DNA from 2 places in the Thioalkalivibrio sp. ALE17 genome. Region 1 is predicted to be linked to the other one. Evidence: riboswitches for the same ligand, from Rfam matches in the RefSeq annotation. Region 1 holds a riboswitch; the other holds the start of a gene.
The links. Region 1 has a riboswitch for cobalamin ahead of H609_RS0101255 (porin). Riboswitches for the same ligand answer to the same signal wherever they lie in the genome.
Positions count from the first base shown of each region.

Region 2: another riboswitch for cobalamin. It lies ahead of bluB (5,6-dimethylbenzimidazole synthase); the one in region 1 lies ahead of H609_RS0101255 (porin).

Region 1 is NZ_AUDT01000001.1:273,401-281,601, forward strand. It holds gene H609_RS0101220 (AAA family ATPase) at 1-384, shown strand, start outside; tRNA gene H609_RS0101225 (tRNA-Glu) at 499-574, opposite strand; gene H609_RS0101230 (hypothetical protein) at 595-819, opposite strand; tRNA gene H609_RS0101235 (tRNA-Ala) at 844-919, opposite strand; gene gltX (glutamate--tRNA ligase) at 962-2,368, opposite strand; gene H609_RS0101245 (DUF4399 domain-containing protein) at 2,507-2,950, shown strand; gene H609_RS0101250 (cytochrome-c peroxidase) at 3,026-4,030, opposite strand; cobalamin riboswitch at 4,223-4,445, shown strand; gene H609_RS0101255 (porin) at 4,556-5,686, shown strand; gene H609_RS0101260 (cytochrome c) at 5,707-6,264, shown strand; gene cobM (precorrin-4 C(11)-methyltransferase) at 6,459-7,223, opposite strand; gene H609_RS0101270 (cobalamin biosynthesis protein) at 7,220-7,681, opposite strand; gene H609_RS0101275 (bifunctional cobalt-precorrin-7 (C(5))-methyltransferase/cobalt-precorrin-6B (C(15))-methyltransferase) at 7,660-8,201, opposite strand, start outside.
Region 2 is NZ_AUDT01000001.1:4,979-13,179, reverse strand. It holds gene H609_RS0100080 (pirin family protein) at 1-2, opposite strand, end outside; gene H609_RS0100075 (hypothetical protein) at 88-453, opposite strand; gene H609_RS0100070 (ABC transporter ATP-binding protein) at 459-1,325, opposite strand; gene H609_RS0100065 (iron ABC transporter permease) at 1,325-2,296, opposite strand; gene H609_RS0100060 (cobalamin-binding protein) at 2,303-3,205, opposite strand; cobalamin riboswitch at 3,352-3,560, shown strand; gene bluB (5,6-dimethylbenzimidazole synthase) at 3,655-4,407, shown strand; gene cbiB (adenosylcobinamide-phosphate synthase CbiB) at 4,404-5,306, shown strand; gene cobD (threonine-phosphate decarboxylase CobD) at 5,323-6,324, shown strand; gene H609_RS0100040 (cobyric acid synthase) at 6,321-7,808, shown strand; gene cobU (bifunctional adenosylcobinamide kinase/adenosylcobinamide-phosphate guanylyltransferase) at 7,805-8,201, shown strand, end outside.

The DNA.
Region 1 (8,201 bases):
TACATCCTGCTGGACGCCCTGCAGGCCAGCGGCGCCGCGGCGGACCAACGCCTGAGCGTCGCCGACGACGCCCTGGCCGGCTGCCGCAAGCGGGGCGACCTCGCGTTCGAAGCGCCGGTCCGGCGCCTGCGCGCCGTGGCCCTGCTCGACCAGAGCCAGGGACGCGACGAAGAAGGCTGGCACGAACTCGAGCGCGCCCGCCGTATCGCCCACGAACAGGGCAACCCCAATATCGAGCGCCAGGCCCTACTGGACCATGCGCGCTACGCCACGGACCCCCAGGTGCAGTCCTGGGCCGAGCGCGAACTCCTGCGCATCAACCACTGCATCATCCCCCGCCCGCACCCCGACGAACCCCGCCAGCGCGACCCCCGCCTCGCCTGAGGCCGGACACGATCCAGCGAACGGGGCAGACCGCAACCGGGGCCGCGGCGGTGGTGCTGCCACCACCCAAAAAAGAAAAGGCCCGAACCTTCCGGTTCGGGCCTTTTCGGGATATGGCGTCCCCACGGGGATTCGAACCCCGGTCGCCGCCGTGAAAGGGCGGTGTCCTAGGCCTCTAGACGATGGGGACGTAGAGGCAACGTCTTGTTGCTATTCCGGTGGGCCTTTGGGCCGGTCTTCTTCGCTACCCGGTGGCCGATGCAGAAGCGTCGTCACCAGACCGTTGAATACCAGCAAAAACCCGATCGGTACCAGCGCGATGAGGGGCTTGGACCAGGTCTGTTCCCCGGTGAGCATCAGCCCGAATCCGCCGATCAATCCGACTACTGCCAGCACCAATCCAACGTAGAGTGATATGACCCCGAAACGATGCATTGATGAACTCGCAAATCACCTGAGTGGTGGAGCCAGGCGGGATCGAACCGCCGACCTCCTGCATGCCATGCAGGCGCTCTCCCAGCTGAGCTATGGCCCCGTGTCAGGCGAGCGCGTACTGTAGCCAGCACCCCGAAATGTGTCAACCCGCTTCGGCGGAAATTTTCGCCAGCGCGCGGTCGATGCGGGCCAGGGCGCGCTCGCGCCCGATGAGCACCAGCGTATCATCGATAGGCGGGGAGACCGTACCCCCGGTGAGGGCCACGCGCAGCGGCTGTGCGACCTTGCCGAGCTTCAACTCCAGGCGCTCGCCGGTATGCACCACCACCTCGTGCAGCGGCTCCTTTTCCCAGGCGCCCAGTGCGCTGAACCCGTCGTGCAGGGTCTGCAGCACGAGCTTTGCCTCGGCGGTCAGCTGCTTGCGTGCGGCCTTCTCGTCGTAGTCCTCGAACTCGCGATAGAAGTACACGCTGTTCTCGGCCATCTCGCGCAACGTGCGCGCGCGTTCGCGCTGGGCGATCACCACATCGCGCATCGCCGGACCATTGGCCGGATCGATGCCCAGCTGGCCCAGGTGCCAGCCGAACTCCAGCGCCACATGATCCGGGTCCAGCGTCTTGATGTAGTGCTGGTTCAGCCACAGGAGCTTGTCGGGGTTGATCGCCGAGGCGGACTGGTTGACGTCCTCGATATCGAACAGACGCACCAGTTCGTCCACCGAGAAGATCTCCTGGTCGCCGTGGGCCCAGCCCAGGCGCACCAGGTAGTTCAGCAGCGCCTCCGGCAGATAGCCCTCGTCACGGTACTGCATCACCGAGACCGCGCCGTGGCGCTTGGACAGCTTGGCACCGTCCGGGCCCATGATCATCGGCAGGTGGCCGTAGCGCGGCGGTTCCACGCCCAGCGCTTTCAGGATGTTGATCTGGCGCGGGGTATTGTTCAGGTGGTCATCGCCACGGACCACATGGGTGATCCCCATGTCCATGTCGTCGACCACCACCGTCAGGTTGTAGGTCGGCGAGCCGTCGGAGCGGGCGATGATCAGGTCGTCCAGCTCGCTATTCTGGAACGCGACCTTGCCGCGCACCATGTCATCGACGACGGTCACGCCCTCGTCCGGCGTGCGAAAGCGGATGACCGGCTCCACGCCCTCGCGCGGCTCGGTGCGCGCACGGCAACGACCGTCGTAGCGCGGCTTTTCCTTGCGCGCCTTCTGCTCCTCGCGCATCGCATCCAGCTCTTCCTTCGTGCAGTAGCAGCGATAGGCGTGGCCTGCAGCCATCAGCTGGTCGATCACCTCCTTGTACCGGTCGAAGCGTTCCGTCTGGTAGAACGGCCCGTGATCGTAGGTCAGCCCCAGCCAGTTCATGCCCTCGAGGATCGCGTTCACCGACTCCGCGGTGCTGCGCTCCAGATCGGTGTCCTCGATCCGCAGTACGAACTCGCCACCATGGTGGCGGGCGTACAGCCAGGAGAACAGCGCGGTGCGGGCACCGCCGATATGCAGATAGCCGGTCGGACTGGGGGCAAATCGGGTGCGAAAACTCATGCGGGCTACTCGTCTCGATCGGGAGGTGGAAAACGAAGGCGCATAGGGTAGCAGAACGCCACTGCACTGCCGCGCGGACCGCCGACTATACTCGAAATGAGTACACAGACCGGCCGAACCCGGGCCCAAGGAGTACCCATGAAACCCGCTCTTACTCGGCTCTCCACACTGCTCGTGCTGACGGGAGGCCTCGCGCTGGCCGGAAGTGCCATGGGCAGCGACCGCATCGCGCCGCCGGATGGCGCGAAGGCCTATTTCATCAGCCCGCAGGATGGCGAAACGCTCGAAAGCCCGGTGCGGGTCCAGATGGGCCTGCGCGGCATGGGTGTCGCCCCGGCCGGTGTGGAGATGGACAACACCGGCCACCACCACCTGCTGGTGAACAAGCCGCTCGACGAGGTGGACCTGGACGCCTCGCTGCCCTTCTCCGACCACAAGCGCCATTTCGGCGGCGGGCAGACCGAGGGCGAGCTGGAACTGGAACCCGGCGAATACACCCTGCAACTGCTGTTCATGGACTACCGTCACATCAGCTTCGACCCGCCCGTTGTCTCCGAGAAGATCACGATTACCGTGGAATAGATCTGTACCACCCCATCAAAAAGCCCCCCTCCGTTTCCGGAGGGGGGCTGGCACATTCGATTCCGATGCGGCCGGTTACGGCAGCGCAGGAATCTCGAACTGCGGCATTTCGCCGGTCAGCGCGTGCATGAAGGCCTCGATATCCGCGACCTCGTCATCACTGAAGTCCTGCCCCAGCATTTCCTCGCCCATGATGCGGATCGCCTCTTCCAGCGTGGCGGTCTCCCCGTTGTTCATGTAGGGATAGGTCAGGGCTACGTTGCGCAGGGTCGGGGTCTTGAACGCAAACCGGTCGCTCTCCTCACCCGTGACCAGGTAGCGGCCCTCGTCCTCCGAACCCGGCACCTGGATGCGGTGGAAGTTGCTGTCGGTCAGCGCCGGCCCACGGTGACAGGCCACGCAGCCGTTGTCGGCGAACAGCTTCATCCCGCGCATCTGCTGCTCGCTCATCGCGCCCTCATCCCCGGCCAGCCAGCGATCCAGCGGCGAGTTCGGGGTGTTCAGCGTACGCTGGAACGTCGCTAGCGCCTTGGCCACGTGGTCGGTATTGATCACGTTGTCGCCGTCATAGTCGGGATAGGCGGCCTCGAATTTCTCCTGGTACTCATTGAACTCCTCCAGGCGGGCGATCGCATCCTCCAGCGGCATCGCCATCTCGATCGCGTCCTGGATCGGGCCCAGGGCCTGCCCCTCCAGGTCGTCCTCGCGGCCATCCCAGAACTGCGCAGTGAAGAAGCCGGAATTCAGCACGGTCGGGGTATTGCGCTCGCCAACCTGGCCATCGTGGCCCACCGCGCGCGGGATGCGGTCCGCCCAGCCCAGCGCCGGGTTGTGGCAGGTCGCGCAGGAGATCACGCCGGAGCTGGAGATGCGCGGCTCGAAGAACAGCATCTTGCCCAGCTCGATCTTCTCCTTGGTCATCGAGTTGTCCGCCGGGATCGGCGGCAGCGCCGGCAGCGGCTCGAACACATCCCGGTACTGCGAGTAGTCGGTATCCGCCACGGCGGGCGCGGCCACGCCAAGCGCCAGGGCGGTGCAGGCCGAAAAGATGGCGCTGCGAAGATAAGAACGTCGGATCATGGCAAGTCTCCCTGAGATTGGATCGGTGTCGGCGAAGACCGATATAGACTCGGTCCAAATCACCTGAATCCCACCCTATCGACCCGGTATTCGATCGACCAGCGAAATCAGCGCTCCCGTTGATCCAGATCAATCAATGCGGTTGGTCGCTCATCAAACGCACCTCTTGCCAGCCTATTTGTAACCCCAGTAACCTTCGCCCCGCCTCCAGGTGCCCTGGCGTTCCATCGCCGGGGATAATCGGGAAGCCGGTGCGCGAACTGCCGTTCGCAATGCCGGCACTGCCCCCGCAACGGTAGGTGAAGACAACGGATCAACAACCACTGCGCCGCAATCCGGCGTGGGAAGGCGATCCGCCCGGGCACCCCCGCCCGCTTCACGAGTCCGGAGACCGGCCAGGAGGAAACCTGACGCTGCGGCGGGCAAGTGGTCGGGTCGGGCTCGCTGTGTCCATAGTCCCCGACCTCCCCTGGCCCACCCAGCGTCGTTCCATCCACGGCGCACGGGGTGTGCGTCCCAGGGAGAATGACCTTGAACAAACCGACCCGACGACCCGGCCGGCCGCCACTCCTGGCTCCGGCCCCGACCCTTCTCGGCCTGTTGATCGCCAGCGGCGGGGCTTCCCCCCTCCAGGCACAGTTCGAGTTCGGCAGCGAAGCCGACGGCTTCGCCATCACCCTGGACCCGCTCATCCAGGGCCGCTACGCCATCGAGCGGGGCGACGAGGGAACCACCACCGAATTCGACTTTCGCCGCGCCTGGCTGGATACGACGGGCACCCTATTCCACCCCGATCTTAGTTTTCGCCTGCAGCCCGACTTCAGCAGCGGCGAGCTCTCGATGCGCGATGTCTGGCTCCAATACGCACTGACCGAGTCCCTCGACCTGCGCGCCGGCCAGTTCACCGTACCCTTCGGCCTGCCGCGGGACATCGGTGGCCCCAACCGGCTGTTCACCGAATTGAGCATCGCGGGGAATCAGTTCGAGGTCCCGGCTGGACGCGATACCGGCGTCACCCTACTGGGGGGCGACAGCGACGACCGGGCCTGGGCCATCGGCGTGTTTGATGGTCGCGGCCGCCTTGACCAGCGGGATGACCGACCGTCCACCTCCGGCCACCTGTTCAGCGCTCGGGGGGCCTGGGCACCGGTAGGCACCCTTCCACGCGACAACACGACCGTCGGCAAGCCGGTCGAGCATACAGTGGCCCACGGCGTCGGCCTGCAGGCGGCGAACCGCAATCACCTGCGCGACTGGACTCGCGGGCGGGAGAACCAGGTAAATCAGCAACGCGCCGACTGGGTCACCGCAACGGCCGACAGCGTCGTCAAGTTTGCCCGCACCGCCATTTCATTCGCCGCCTTCCGCCGCGACGTATCGCCCGATCACGGCCCCTCCTACCACGACTTGGGCGCCGAACTCGAGCTGGCTCAGGCACTGCCCTGGGAGGGGCTCGAGGTTGCCGCGCGCCACGCTGTGCTGCGCCACGACGCCGGCAACGACCTCGGCACCGACGAGCGCTGGCAGCGCGAGCGGGGCGCCGGCCTCAACTGGTACCACCGCGGCCAGCGACAAAAAACCCAATTGATGTGGCTGGACCGCGACGCCGGCACTTCGGACTGGGAGCTGCACTTGCAGCACCAATTCCGCTTCTGACACTGGAAAGGAGATCCGACATGACTCGACCCCCCTTTACACCGGCCCTCCGGATCGCCGGCCTTGTCCTGTTCCTGCTTGCCGCCACCGGCGCCCATGGCGACGAGGTGACGCTCCCCATGCCCGGCCCCTGGGGCAAAGACTACAGCGAGACGATGGACAACCCGGCCACAGTGGACGCCACCGAGGCCTTCCAGCGCTTCCGCCAGCAAAGCATGCAGGGCACCTCAGCCACCTACCGCAGCATCGAGCAGATCCTGCGCTACGACGCACCGTTCGCCGAGCGCCTGCCCGACCTCGCCGAGGAACTGGCGCGCCGAGCCGCCGACATCGAAACCTGGTTCGCTCGCGAGACCCCGGCGCGGGGCGGCGAACCCGGCGCCCTGCCCGCGGCCTGGGAGGACCCGGAGTTCTCCGAGTACAAGGCAGCCTACCGCGAGGCCGCCGAACGACTGCAGCGCAAGGTCGAGGCGGCCGAGGACCTGGAGAACGAAGACTTCCAGCTTCGCGCCACCGAGGCCCTGAACGGCGTGCGCCACCATTGCTTGGCCTGCCACGACCACTACCGCCGCCGCTAAACCGGGCGGGAACCAAGGGGCCGCCTCACGGCGGCCCTTTCCGTGGTCCTGATCGAGAAGAAACCGCCTTCGCCTGCAAGCAGACTCCTACAGGTTCCTGGCGATGTGGGAACCTGCTTGCAGGCGAAAAGCCCAGTGCCCCACAACACCCACCGGAGTCACCCCTGCCTGCGGAAGATCGGGGCCGCCGCCGCTTAGTCCCCGTCCATGCCGCGGTAACGGCGCACATGCGCCGGGTCGTACAGCGCACTGTCGCGGAAATCGCCCGGGTCCAGCGCCGGGCCCACCAGGATCAGCGCCGAGCGCCGCGTGGTCAGGGCCTGCGCCCGTTCCGCGATATTCCCCAGCGAACCGCGCACCACGGTCTCGTCCGGCCAGCTGGCACGGAAGACGATAGCCACCGGGCAGTCGCAGCCGTAGTGCGGCCGCAGGTCCTCGACCACGGTCTCGATATTGTGCAGCGAAAGATGGATCGCCAGGGTCGCCCCGGTGGCGGCAAAGCTCGCCAGCCGTTCGCGCTCCGGCATGGAGGACGCCCGTCCCGGCGTGCGCGTCAGCACCACCGACTGCGCCACCTCCGGCACCGTCAGTTCCCGCCCCAGGGTCGCGGCGGCGGCGGAGAATGCCGGCACGCCGGGCGTGATGCTGTACTCGATCCCGGCCGCCTCCAGCCGACGGATCTGCTCGCCCAGCGCGCTGTAGACCGACAGGTCGCCGGAGTGCAGGCGCGCCACGTCCTGGCCCGCCGCGTGGGCGCGTTCGATCTCCTCCATGATCGCGTCCAGCGTCAGCGGCGCGGTGTTGACCACGCGCGCCCCCTCCGGGGCATGTTCCAGCACGGCCTCCGGCACCAGTGAACCCGCGTACAGGCACACCGGACAGGCCGCAATACGATCCCGGCCGCGCAGGGTCAGCAGATCCGCGGCACCCGGGCCTGCACCGACAAAATGAACCGTCATGATGACTCCTCGAAAAGATGTTGGCGGTCGACCCAGGCCACCGCGCAGCTGGCCTGCGGTGACAGACGCCGCGGCAACAGCAGACGCGCGCCCTCGCCGGCCGCTGCCAGCGCCGCTGCCTCGGCCACGGAACCGACCCCGGCCGTTGCACGCACCCGTGGCGACTCCGTCAGCATTCCCCCCTGGCAGTCCGCAAGGGCGGCCATGGACGGGAATACGAGTTCCAGTTCCAGCTCCCGCGCGACCGTCGCCAGCATGCGACTGTCACTCTTATGCACCGGTGCCGCCAGCTGCCGGGCCCCGAGCACTCCGGCACGCTCCACTCCCAGCACGGCGCGAGCCTCGGCCAGTACCTCGCGCATCAGACCCTCCAGCTCCCGGGCCGTACAGGCGGAGGCGAAGCCGACGCCCGGCACGACCAAGCCCCCCTCCTGGTTCAGATCCGGCGCAGGGCCCACAGGGTCACCGGCCGCAGCGGTTTCCAGCCGGACATCGCGCCCAGCGGTTCCGAGCGACTCACATTGATGCGTGTCAGCTCGCCACCATGGCGCTCGCGAGCCGCCGCCAACACCGCATCGCCCTCCACCGTCACGCTGCTGGCGACCAGGCGCCCCCCCGGGCACAGACGCTCCACGCAGTGTTCCACCAACCCGGGCGTCGTCAGCCCACCACCGATGAAGATCGCGTCGGGGGCAGACAGGTCATCCAGCGCCTCCGGCGCGCGCCCGTGGATGCGGCGCAGTGCCGGCACCCCCAGCGCGCTCGCGTTGCGCGCGATGCGTTCCAGACGCTCCGCACGCGGCTCGATGGCCACCGCTTCATTGGCCGGGTCCGCCAGCATCCACTCGATGCCGATGGAACCGGAACCGGCACCCACGTCCCAGAGCCGTTCGCCACGACCAGGTGCCAGCAGGGCCAGTGCCACCGCACGCACCTCGCGCTTGGTAATCTGACCATCCTGCTCGAACTCCGCCTCCG
Region 2 (8,201 bases), 270 kb from region 1:
ATGGCGTTCTCCTTCGCAACAGGTCTGCACCATACCGACCATGAAACGAAAAGAAAATTGCATCGTTTCCCGTCATGGGGCCTTTTGTCAGGCGGTGGACAGATCCCAGGAATCGGCAAACGCCTCCAGGCTCTCGATGAAATCGGGATCGTGTTCCTGACGGTTGATGGTCAGGTGCAGGACGACGGCCTGCGGGTCGGGCGGGTGCCCGGTGGTCAGCGTCCAGGCCAGGCCGTTGGGGCAGTCGGGCAGGGACAGGCGCACGCCACCGTTGATGACCTCGCGGTGCACCCGGAACTCGCCCCACAGGCAGTAGACCACGCCGGCATCGGGACCGTCGTCCTGGATCAGCGTGTCGATGGCATCACTGTGAGCGGGCAGGGCGGGGACGTTCAGCCGCCGCTGCAAGGTTTCGGCATCCAGGGTCGCGGGCAGATTGCGGAAGAATTCCATGGCGGTCACTCGTTGCGCGGCAGGAACACGGGCAGGCCGTCGACCTCGCCTACGCTCAGGCGCTGGTTGTAGAGGCGTTCCAGGGCACTGGGCACGAGCATGGTGGCGGTCGGGCCCCAGCATGCCTGGCCGTCGGGGAACAGCAGGAGCAGATGGTCGCAGTAGCGCGCGGCCAGGTTGACGTCGTGCAGGACCAGTACGGCGGCCCGGTGCGCCTGGGCAACGATGCCCTGCACGCGGTTCAGCACGGCGACCTGGTGATGTAGGTCCAGCTGACTGGTGGGCTCGTCCAGCAGGAGCAGGCTGGGGTCCTGGGTCAGCACGGTGGCGATGGCCAGACGCTGCCGCTCGCCCCCGGAGAGCGTGTCCACCATGCGGTGCTCCAGGTCGGCGAGGTCCATCTCCGCCAGGGCGGCCCGGGCGCGGGCGTAATCCTCGGAGGTCTCGATGTCCCAGGGGCGCAGGTAGGGGTGCCGACCGATCAGCGCGGTCTCCAGCACCGTCGCGGGGAAGCCGTCGTAGTGGGTCTGGAAGACCAGGCCGATGCGCCGCGCCAGTTCCGCGCGGGGCAGGTGGTTGATGGCCTGGCCCCGGACCTCGATGGTGCCGGCGCGTGCGGTCCGCAGGCCGGCGAGCGTTTGCAGCAGCGTGCTCTTGCCCGCGCCGTTGGGGCCGAGGATGCCCCAGCACTGGCCGGGGTCGACGGTCAGTTCCAGCGGGGCGCCGGGTGCGCGCCCCGGGATGTCGATCACCAGGTCGTGGGTGGCGAGTAGCGTATCCGGGCCCGGCTTCTGGTGGACGCTGCGCGCGCCCAGGCCCGGGGCTTCATGCGGCCGGCTGTGGGCGGGTGCGGTGGGAGAGCTGGGTGCCATCAGCGGCTCCGGTACAGCAGGAACAGGAACACGGGGACCCCCAGCATCGCGGTGATTACGCCGACCGGCAACTGCTCCGGGGCGATCATGGTGCGGGCGAGGGTGTCGGCCAGCGTCAGCAGGATGCCGCCGCCCAGCGCGGAGGCCGGCAGGATCACGCGCTGGTCGTTGCCGAAGACCAGGCGCAGCATGTGCGGCACGATCAGCCCGACAAAGCCGACCGCGCCGACCTGCATGACTGCGGTCGCGGTGATCAGCGCGGCGGCGACATAGATGCTCCATTCCACCGGGCGCACCGCCACCCCGAGTGCCGCGGCCTGCATCGGGCCGCGCGCGAGCACGTTCAGCGTGCGGCCCAGCGGCAGGGCGAGGAACACGACCAGCACCAGCAGGATCCAGGCGGGATAGGGGTTGCGCGCGTGGGACACATCGCCCATCAGCCAGTAGAGCATCCCGGGCAGCTCGGCCGTGGGGCTGACTGCGAGCAGGAAGCTGATCATGGCGCCCCAGCCCGCCGCGACCACCACGCCCGTCAGAAGCAGGCGCGTGGGGGTCCAGCTGCCGGTACCGTGCGCCAGGCCGAACACGATCACCGTGGACAGCAGGGCACCGGCGAACGCGGCCAGGGAGACGGAGAACATCGACAGGCCCGCGAGCATCGCCAGCAGGGCGCCGACGGAGGCGCCGCCGGAGAGGCCCAGCACGTAGGGGTCGGCCAGCGGGTTGCGCAGCAGCACCTGCATCAGCGCGCCGGCCAGACCCAGCAACCCGCCTGCGGCGAAGGCCGCCAGGGCGCGCGGCAGGCGCAGCTCCAGCACCAGCGTGTCGTGCAGGCGGCTGCCCTCGCCGAGCATCACCGCCAGCAGGTCGCCGGGCGCGATCGCGACACTGCCGAAAGCCAGCGCGATCAGCACCGCCAGCAGCGACGCCGGCAGCAGGACCGCGGCGGCAAGGAGGAAGGCGCGGGTCACGAGGGGTCAGTCCACCCGGCGCAGGCGCGCCCGCTCGAGCTCCTCGCACATCAGGCGGGTGCCCTCGGCGATGCGCGGGGTATGGCGCTGCAGCAGGGACGGCGGGATGAAGAACAGGTTGTCGCGCTGGACCGCGGTCATGTCCTCCCATTGCGTCCAGGCCAGGACCCAGTCGGGGCGATCCTCGCCCATGCCGCCGCCGATGATAACCTCCGGATCGGCCTCGATGACCGCCTCGCGGTCCATGCGCGGGACCAGCCGGTCCAGGTGGCCGAATACGTTCACGCCGCCGCACAGGCGGATGGCCTCGCTGATCAGGTGGTCGTCGTTCACCGTCATCAGGGGCTGTTCCCACACCTGATAGAACAGGCGTACCGGGTCGCGCTCGGCGTAGTCCTGGCGCAGGGTGTCGATCGTGTCCTCGAAGGCCTGCACGGCCTCGTCGCCTTGCGTCTCGGTGCCGGCGAGCTGGGCCATGCGGCGCATGCTGGCGGACACGCCATCGAAGCTGCGGGGCTCCGACACGTAGACGTGGAAGCCGAGCTCGCGCAGGTGTTCGATCTGGGATTGCGAGTTTCCGCTGCGCCAGGCAACGACCAGGTCCGGATCGAGCTGCACGACGCGCTCCATATCGATGCGGCTGTAGCCGCCCACCCGGGGAAGCATCTCCGCCTCCGGCGGGAAGTCACTGTGCTGGGTCGCGCCCACCAGCTTGTCGCCAGCCCCGACGGCGAACAGGACCTCCGTGATATGCGGGGCGAGGCTGACGATACGCTCGGCGGGTTGTTCCAGCCGGATCTCGTGACCGTCATCGTCGGTCACCGAGACCGGGTCGGCCAGTGCCGGCGCCGTGCAAAGCAACGTCGCGACGAGCAGGGCGGAGGAGCGTCCGAGGGTCTTGAAATTCATAAAAATCCGGTGGTTGTGGCGCTGTTGCGAGGTCGAATGGAGGACGTCTGCGGTAGTGCGCGCAAGCCGCAAAAGCGTTTCATCATAGCAGCATGGGCAAGATGGTTTGGTGCCCAAATTGGTCGGGGGCGCGCCGAACGCGTATCATACGGCGGCTTGAATCAGGTGCCTGCAATGCGCAGGTGAAACGGGAAGCCGGTGCAAATCCGGCGCTGCCCCCGCAACGGTAAGTGAGCGGCGAACCACACCGCAGGCTTGGCCACTGTGCCCCCACGGGTCACGGGAAGGCGTCTGTGGCATCGGCAGCCGCCGACGCTCGCGAGCCCGGAGACCGGCCTGGTGATGACGCATCCTGCGATCGTGCGGCGGGCAACGATCGAGGGCACGGGCACCATCTGCGGTGCCCGTTCCTTCGTGGTTTCGCCGTGCCGTCGCCCCGACGGAAACGCATGACGAACCCAGACCCCAAACCGAAAGAAGGGCATCCGAACGCGTTCGCCTCGGCCGAGCGCGAGGCGGTTTATCGCGTGATCGGGGAACGCCGCGACATGCGCCATTTCCGCCCGGATCCGGTGGATGGCGCTACGCTGCGCCGGCTGCTGGAGGCCGCCCACCGCGCGCCCAGCGTCGGGTACATGCAGCCCTGGCGCTTCCTGCGGGTAACCGATCCGGCGCTGCGCGAGGCCCTGCATGCCCACGCCGCGGACGAGCAGGCCCGCACCGCCGAGGCCTGCGGGGAGCGCGCGGTGGAGGTGCACCGCCTGAAGCTGGAAGGGATCCGCGAGGCGGGGGAGTTGCTGGTCGTGGCCCTGACCGACGGCCGCGAACGCTATGTGCTGGGGCGCCGTACGCTACCGGAGATGGACCTGTGCTCGGCGGCCTGCGCGATTCAGAACCTGTGGCTGGCGGCCCGCGCGGAGGGGCTGGGCATGGGCTGGGTCTCGCTGTTCGATCCGGACTGGCTGGCGCGGCAGCTGGACATGCCGGAGGGCGGCTATCCGATCGCGGTGCTGTGCCTCGGCCATGTGGAGCGTTTCTACGACCGGCCAATGCTGGAGACCGCGGGCTGGGATCGTCGGCGGCCCCTGGAAGAACTGGTCTTTCAGGATCGCTGGGGCGTGCCCGGCGAGCTGGCAGCCGACCCGGATGCGGCAGGCGCCGGAAACGGGGCGGACGAACGGACCGGATCCGACAGCGCATGAGCGCCTTCCTGATCCTGATGGGCGCCCTGATCCTCGATCGCTTGTTCGGCGATCCGCGGCGATTCCACCCGCTGGCCGGGTTCGGTCGGCTGGCGGCCTGGGCCGAGGCGCGCTGGCATGCGCCCAGTCGCCTGCGCGGGGCGTTGCTGCTCGCGGCGCTGGTCCTGCCATGGGTGGCGCTGGCCGCTCTGGGGGCGTCGCTGGCGTGGGGCTGGCTGCTGTCGCTGGCGATCCTGACCCTGGCGATTGGCTGGCGCAGCCTGGACGAACACGCCGAGGTGGTCGCGCGGGCCCTGGAGACGGATGATTTGCACGGTGCCCGCACGGGCGTGGGGATGCTGGTCAGTCGGGACACGGAGGCCCTGGACGTGCGCGGGGTGAGCGGGGCGACCATCGAGTCGGTCCTGGAGAACGGCAACGATGCGCTGTTTGCCACGATCTTCTGGTTCCTGGTCGCCGGGGCACCGGGCGTGGTGGCCTACCGGCTGGTCAATACCCTGGATGCGATGTGGGGGTACCGTAACGAGCGGTATGCCACGTTCGGCTGGGCGGCCGCGCGGCTGGATGACGCCATGAACCTGATCCCGGCGCGTCTGACGGCCCTGGCCTATGCCCTGGCGGGGCGCGGGCGGGACGCATTGCAGTGCTGGCGTGAACAGGCCGCCGGATGGAAGAGCCCGAATGCCGGGCCGGTGATGGCCGCTGGGGCCGGTGCGCTGGGCGTGGTGCTGGGCGGCCCGGCGCCCTATGGCGGCCAGCGCGAGTGGCGTCCGCGTCTGGGCATGGGCCGCCTGGCCGATGCCGCGGGCATTCGCCAGGCGGTGGCGCTGGTGGACCGGGCGCTGGCGATCTGGATGGCGTTCATCGTGATGGGGGTGATTGTCGTTGTCCTGTTCTGATCGGCAGAAGGCCCTCATGCCCGAATCCCGGGCGCTCATGCAGGTGCACGGGGGTGGCGTGCGCCAGGCAGCTGCGCGCTACGGCATTCCGGCAAGCGAGTGGCTGGATCTCTCCACCGGCATCAACCCGCATGGCTATCCCGTGGGCGAGGTCCCGCAGCGGGTCTGGGCGCGGCTGCCGGAACCGGACGACGGGCTCGAGGCCGCGGCCGCTGACTATTACGGCACGGCGGCCCTTCTGCCCGTCGCGGGCTCGCAGGCGGCGATCCAGTTGTTGCCGGCGCTGCGCTCGGGTACGGCGCGCGTCGGCATCCTCGAACCCAGCTACAACGAGCACGCCCGGGCCTGGCGGGAGGCCGGACACACGGTACGCCCGCTAAACGGCGAGGCGATCGCCGCGGCGCTGCCCGAGCTGGACGTGCTGGTGCTGGTCCACCCGAATAACCCGACCGGGCAGTGCTTCGAGCGTGCGGACCTGCTGGCCTGGCATGCGGAACTGGCGGCGCGTGGTGGCTGGCTGATCGTGGACGAGGCCTTCATGGATGTGACGCCGGGGGCCAGTCTCGCGCAGGACGCACCGCGCGAAGGCCTGGTGGTGCTGCGTTCTCTCGGCAAGTTCTTCGGGCTGGCGGGCGCGCGGGTCGGGTTCGTGATCGCCGACGACGCGATGCGCGCGCAGCTGGCCGCCCGGCTGGGTCCGTGGGGTCTTGCCGGACCTTCGCGCTGGATTGCTACCCGGGCGCTGACCGACCGCGCCTGGCAGGCCGAGACTCGGAGCCAGCTGCAGGCGCGCGGTCAGCGCCTGGCGGAACGGCTGCGTGCGCACGGGCTGGCGCCCACCGGCGGCACCGCGCTGTTCCAGTGGTGCCGGGTGGATGATCCCGCGGGTTGGCAGGACCATCTGGGCCGGCAGGGCATCCTGGTGCGTCGATTCGATGCGCCCGGGAGTCTTCGGTTTGGCCTGCCGGGTGACGCAGCCGAGTGGCAGCGCCTCGAAGCGGGGCTGCAGCGGGCATGACGGGTACGACGCTGATGGTGCAGGGGACGACCTCGGATGCCGGCAAGAGCGTGCTGGTCGCGGGGCTCGCGCGGGTGCTGCACCGCCTTGGACTGTCGGTGGTGCCGTTCAAGCCGCAGAACATGGCGCTGAACAGCGCCGTGACCGCCGATGGCGGCGAGATTGGCCGGGCCCAGGCCCTGCAGGCCGCCGCCTGCGGCGTGGAACCGCATACGGACATGAATCCCGTACTGCTCAAGCCCAGCTCGGACCAGGGCGCGCAGGTGATCATCCACGGGCGGCCCGCGGCGGAACTGGATGCGCGGGCCTATCACGACTACAAGCCGGTGGCCCGCGAGGCGGTACTGGCGTCGCACGGGCGCCTGACCGATCAGTACGACCACGTGCTGGTGGAAGGCGCGGGCTCGCCGGCGGAGATCAACCTGCGCGCGGGCGATATCGCCAACATGGGCTTCGCCGAGGCGGTGGACTGCCCGGTGATCCTGGTCGCGGATATCGACCGGGGCGGGGTGTTCGCGCATCTGGTGGGCACGCTGGCGCTTCTGAGCGAGACCGAGCGTGCGCGGGTTCAGGGCTTCGTCATTAATCGTTTTCGCGGCGATATCAGCCTGCTGCAGCCGGGGCTGGACTGGCTGGAACAGGAGACCGGCAAGCCGGTGCTCGGCGTGATTCCGTACCTGCAGGGGTTGTATCTCGATGCCGAGGACGCCCTGCCGCGCGAGGCGGTGCCGGAGAAGGCTACGGATGCGCTGAAGGTGGTCGTGCCGGCCCTGCCGCGCATCTCCAACCACACTGATTTCGACCCGCTGCGCCTGCACCCGGCGGTGGATCTGCGTTTTGTCGGGCCCGGCGAGTCGTTGCAGCCGGCGGATCTGGTGATCCTGCCGGGCTCCAAGTCGGTGCGCGACGACCTCGCCTGGCTGCGCGGTCAGGGCTGGGAGGCCGCGCTGCAACGGCATGTGCGCTACGGTGGCAAGGTGCTGGGCATCTGTGGGGGCTTCCAGATGCTGGGGCGCGCCGTGCACGACCCCGACGGCGTCGAGGGCCGGCCCGGTTCCGCGCCGGGGCTTGGCTGGCTCGATATCGAGACCCGCCTGGCCCCCGAAAAGCGTCTGGAGCGTGTTCACGGGGATCGTGTACTGGGCCGGGAGGCAGGCGTGGAAGGCTACGAGATTCATGCGGGCATCACGACCGGGCCCGGACTGGAGCGGCCGCTGCTGCATCTGGCGCACGGGCCGGATGGCGCGTGCAGCGAGGACGGTACGGTGGCCGGCACCTACGTGCATGGCGTATTCGACCGTTCGGAGGCCGCCGATGCCTTGCTGAACTGGGCGGGTCTGCGCCCCGGTGCGGGACAGGGAGAAGACCTGGCCGCGGCGCGCGAACGCGGTCTTGCACGCCTGGCGGATACCCTGGAGGAACACCTGGACATGAAGCGTGTACTGGCCCTGCTGGGGGCTGTATCCACGGAGCCGGTGGCATGAAGACCCTGGTCCTGGGCGGCGTGCGTTCCGGGAAGAGCCGACTGGCCGAACGCCTGGCGGCGGAATCCGGCCTGCCGGTCACCTATGTCGCCACGGCACGGGCCGACGATGCCGAGATGGCGCGCCGAATCGAACGCCACCGCGCCGACCGCCCCGGTGACTGGGGCCTGGTCGAGGCGGACACGGGACTGGCCCGGGCACTGGAACAGGCCGCTGGTCCGGGCCAGTGCCTGCTGGTCGATTGCCTGACACTTTGGCTGACCCAGCTCCTGTGCACCGAGGACGAGGCCTGGATCGAACGCGAGCGCGAGGCCCTGATCGAGACGATCCCGTGCTTGCCGGGCACGCTGGTCTTCGTCTCCAACGAGACGGGGATGGGCATTACCCCCATGG